Regions from separate parts of the Marinitoga aeolica genome, predicted to be linked through region 2. Evidence: riboswitches for the same ligand, from Rfam matches in the RefSeq annotation. Region 2 holds a riboswitch; the other holds the start of a gene.

What was found. A riboswitch is a leader RNA that binds a small molecule or an ion and turns the genes downstream of it on or off. The one in region 2 is predicted to bind lysine.
Region 1: another riboswitch for lysine. It lies ahead of JRV97_RS11035 (aspartate-semialdehyde dehydrogenase); the one in region 2 lies ahead of JRV97_RS03915 (Na+/H+ antiporter NhaC family protein).

Annotation. Positions count from the first base shown of each region.
Region 1 is NZ_CP069362.1:2,328,041-2,330,248, forward strand. It holds gene JRV97_RS11025 (UvrD-helicase domain-containing protein) at 1-170, shown strand, start outside; tRNA gene JRV97_RS11030 (tRNA-Ser) at 473-563, shown strand; lysine riboswitch at 841-1,015, shown strand; gene JRV97_RS11035 (aspartate-semialdehyde dehydrogenase) at 1,094-2,077, shown strand; gene JRV97_RS11040 (diaminopimelate decarboxylase family protein) at 2,082-2,208, shown strand, end outside.
Region 2 is NZ_CP069362.1:834,180-836,387, reverse strand. It holds gene JRV97_RS03925 (permease) at 1-75, opposite strand, end outside; gene JRV97_RS03920 (ArsR/SmtB family transcription factor) at 90-425, opposite strand; lysine riboswitch at 811-984, shown strand; gene JRV97_RS03915 (Na+/H+ antiporter NhaC family protein) at 1,076-2,208, shown strand, end outside.

The sequences.
Region 1 (2,208 bases), 950 kb from region 2:
ATAAAATAGAAGATTATAAATTCCAATTACAATTTTATATGTATCTTTTAAAAGATTTTGGAATTCCTCAAAAAGGATATATTATTAGTTTAAAAAATGGTAAGATAATAGAAGTTGAATATGATGAAGAATTTGAAGAAAAATTAGAATCAAAAATTAAACCATTATAGTTTAATAAATATTCTAAATATGTTTAATTATGCTGTCCAAAAAGTTTAAAAGAAGTGAAGACTCGAAGATTGCCTTTAAAAATTATGAATGAAAGCCGTCAAAAAAACAGGATGTTTTTTTGAGTGAAGCTTTTGCATGGATGCAAAATCTGAACGACGGCTGGGAATGAATAATTTTTAAAGATTTGCAATCAAGCTGTCTGAACGATTTTAACTTTTTGGACAACCTATGTTTAATTTATACACTTGACTAAAAGCAAAAGTTATGATAAAATATGTTGGAAAGTTAATATTGTGAAGATGGAGAGATGGCCGAGCGGTCTAAGGCGCACGCCTGGAGAGCGTGTGACGGGCACAACCCGTCCGTGGGTTCAAATCCCACTCTCTCCGCCAGGAAGAGCAGGATTTCCTGCTCTTTTTTTATTTTAGATTTTGTGATATAATATATTAAACAAAATTAAAAAATAATCAGGAGGATATAATGACTTTTTTTGAAAAATGGAAAATGAGATGTCCAATTATTAGATTTATAGAACGCTTGAGAATGAAAAGAATAAAGGTAAAAGTTAATAAAATAAAAATAAAATGAATGTATTAACATAAATATAACTACCAAGAAAATAAATCTTAAATTTAATTTGTTAAACTACGGAAAAGTTAATATGTTTTACGAACAAACGGAGGCGCAACTGAGATGAGTAATCTACCTATCGCTTGGGTAGGCTTGGGGTAGGTGAAAGGCGAGGTTGCCGAAGGATGTAAGATTTACCCGTCTTACATGCCTGGTTGTATAGGGAATACCTATGCGACTGTCGCATGATTGCATGCGGAGAGCCGTTTGGGATAATATGTTATATATAATATTATTTCAAATATTGGCCTTCCCATGCGGAAGGCCAATTTTATTTTAGAGGAGGGAGAATATGAAAGTTGGTGTAGTTGGTGCAACAGGTGAAGTTGGAAGAACAATGGTTAAGGTATTAGAAGAAAAAAATATTGATATTAATGAATTGCGATTATTTGCAAGTAAAAAATCTGAAGGAAAAGAGATTAAATTTAAAGATAAAATATATTATGTTGAAGAATTAACTGAAGAAAAAATGAAAGAAAAATATGATTATTTATTATTTTCTGCTGGAGGTTCCGTTTCTAAAAAATATGCTCCAATTGCGAGTGAATATGGTAATACTGTAATAGATAATTCTTCAGCTTTTAGAATGGTGAATGATATACCTTTAGTTGTTCCAGAAATAAATGGAGATATTATAAAAGGATATAGAGGAATTATTGCAAATCCTAACTGTTCTACTATTCAAATGGTATTAGCTCTAAGAAATGTAGAAAAAGAATTAGGGATTTCAGAAATTTTTGTAAGCACTTATCAAGCAGTTTCTGGAGCTGGAAATAAAGGTATAAAAGAATTATTAGATCAACAAAATGGTATAAATAATATAAATCATTTTCCAGAAATAATAAACAATAATGTAATACCGATAATAGGACCTGTATTAGAAAATGGATTTACAGAAGAAGAAATGAAAATGGTAAATGAAACAAGAAAAATATATGATGATTATGGTATTAAAGTTTATCCAACAGCTGTAAGAGTTCCTGTATTATACGGACATTCTGAAAGTATTACTTTTAGGGTAAAAAAGAAATCAACATTAGAAGATGTTAAAAAGCTTTTATCTTCAGTAGATAATGTAGTATATACAGATGATTTAGTAACTCCTATAAACATAGCTGGATCAGATATTACATATGTTTCCAGATTAAGGCAAATGGACGAAACAACTTTTTTAATATGGGTTGTAGCAGATAATGTTAGAGTTGGAGCTGCAACAAATGCTGTAAGAATATTATTAAAACATTATGAATTAAATAATAATAAAAGAGATGAGTGAAAATATGAAAAAATTTCCTTTTAAAAATGAAATACACCAGTTATTAAAAAAATATCCAACACCATTTTATGTATATGATGAAATAGGAATATTAAATTCATTGAAAAAATTACAAAATGCATTTTCTTGGT
Region 2 (2,208 bases):
ATTTGAAAATGGGACAAAATAAAAAATGAGAAAAATAAAAACAATTAGTAAGAATGTTTTTACCTCTTTTGTCATGTTTACCACCTTTCCTATTTTGATATATTACATTTTCCATCAACTATGTAAATATTTTTCGATTTTTCAATATCATCTTTAAATTCAATATTCAGATCATGTAATAGAGGATCTAAAAAAGAATATTTACTCAAGAATTCATTATTAATTCTATAGGTGGTAAATAATCTTTCTTTTTGAGGTATAAGTAAATTTATTAATCTCATTTTTGAAATATGTCTGGAAATAGTAGATTGAGGTAATTGTAATATAGCTATTAATTCACATACACACCGAGGTTTAATACTTAATAAATTTAAAATTCTTAAACGTGTTTTATCAGATAATATTTTCATTAATTCTTCTATCATTTTCTTCCCTCTTTTTTAATTTATATATTCGGATATCCGGATATATAATACCAACTTTGTATTAAATAATTAATACATGAAAGTAAAAAATGTTATTTTTTACACAAATATTAGTTGATAAATATTCATTTGTTGATAATAATAGCATAACATTTTATGCTTTAAATATGTGTTTGGAGTGTAATAAAAATTGATATATTAATTTTTTTTGACAAATGTAACTAGATTATGATATAATAATTTAGAAAAATGATATTTATGTTAAATATATTTCAGGGGGATAAATATTTTGAAATCTTATATTAGTCTTATTTTGTTTTTTATTTTATGGAAATATTTAAGAAATTTAATTATGGTAAACTCCAAGAAAAATTTAATAATTTTTAAATCAAACGGAGGCGCAGCCAAGATGAGTAATCTATCTATCGCCAGGGTAGGCTCGGGATAGATGAAAGGCGAGGTTGCCGAAGGATGTAAGGCTTACCCACCTTACATGCCTGGTTATGCAGGAAAGACCTGTATAACTGTCGCATATTACATGCGGAGAGCCGTTTGGAATAATTAATTTTATTTCAAATAGGCCTTCCACATGGAAGGTTTTTTTATTTTAAAAATAGTTATATATAAATCACTATGTGAGGAGGGAGTTTATGAAGAAAAAACTCGTGGTATTATTTATCATGGCGGCGTTTGTTTTAGTGGCGACCCTGGCTTTTGCTGAAGGAGGAGATGCAGCAAAGATAAATTATGGTTTTTGGTCTGTTATTCCTCCATTATTAGCGATTGTTTTAGCGTTTGTTACCAAAGAAGTTATTGTTTCGTTATTGCTTGGTGTTTTTTCAGGTGCATTAATTAATGTTTTTGCAACGTCTAGTTCGGGATTTTTTATGAAATTAGTTGAGAGTTATACAAAAACATTACAATACCCGGTAAACGCTTTAGCTGACAGCTGGCATGCAGGAATTATTGTTTTCACCTTAGTAATAGGTGGTATGGTTGGAGTTATTGCTAAAATGGGTGGTACAAGGGCTATAGCAAATGCACTTGCAAAAAAAGCCAAAACTGCAAGGAGTGCTCAAGTTGCTACAGCATTAATGGGAGTTGTTGTATTTTTTGACGATTATGCAAATACATTAATAGTTGGGCCTACAATGAGACCATTAACAGATAAATTAAAGGTCTCAAGAGAAAAACTTTCATATATTGTAGATTCTACTGCTGCTCCTGTTGCTACTATGGCAGCGATTTCTACCTGGATTGGTTATGAATTAGGATTAATTGGTGACGCTTTTAACTCAATTGGAGTTAAAGTAAATCCATATTCAGTATTTTTTAGTTCTATTCCATATAGGATGTATGGAATTTTTGCACTTGTAATGGTATTTATGGTTGGCGCAATGTTAAGGGATTTCGGGCCAATGTACAAAGCAGAAAAAAGGGCAAGATTAACAGGTAAAGTTTTAGCAGATGATGCAGAACCAATGTTATCTACAGATTTTGAAAAAGATTTAGACAAAAGTGATATTCCATTAAGAGTTTCAAATGCTTTGGTACCAATTTTAACATTGATTATTTTTGCATTCATTGGTTTATGGTATTCTGGTGGAGGTTTAGATAATCCTTTCACATGGGATGGAATTAGGGATGCCTTTGGTAATGCAGATGCTTCTGCTGCTTTAATATGGGCTTCAGTATTAGCTAGTATAGTAGCTGTTGTAATGGCTGTTTCTCAAGGAATTATGACATTAAGAAAGGCTATTGAAGCATGGGTTGAAGGTGCAAA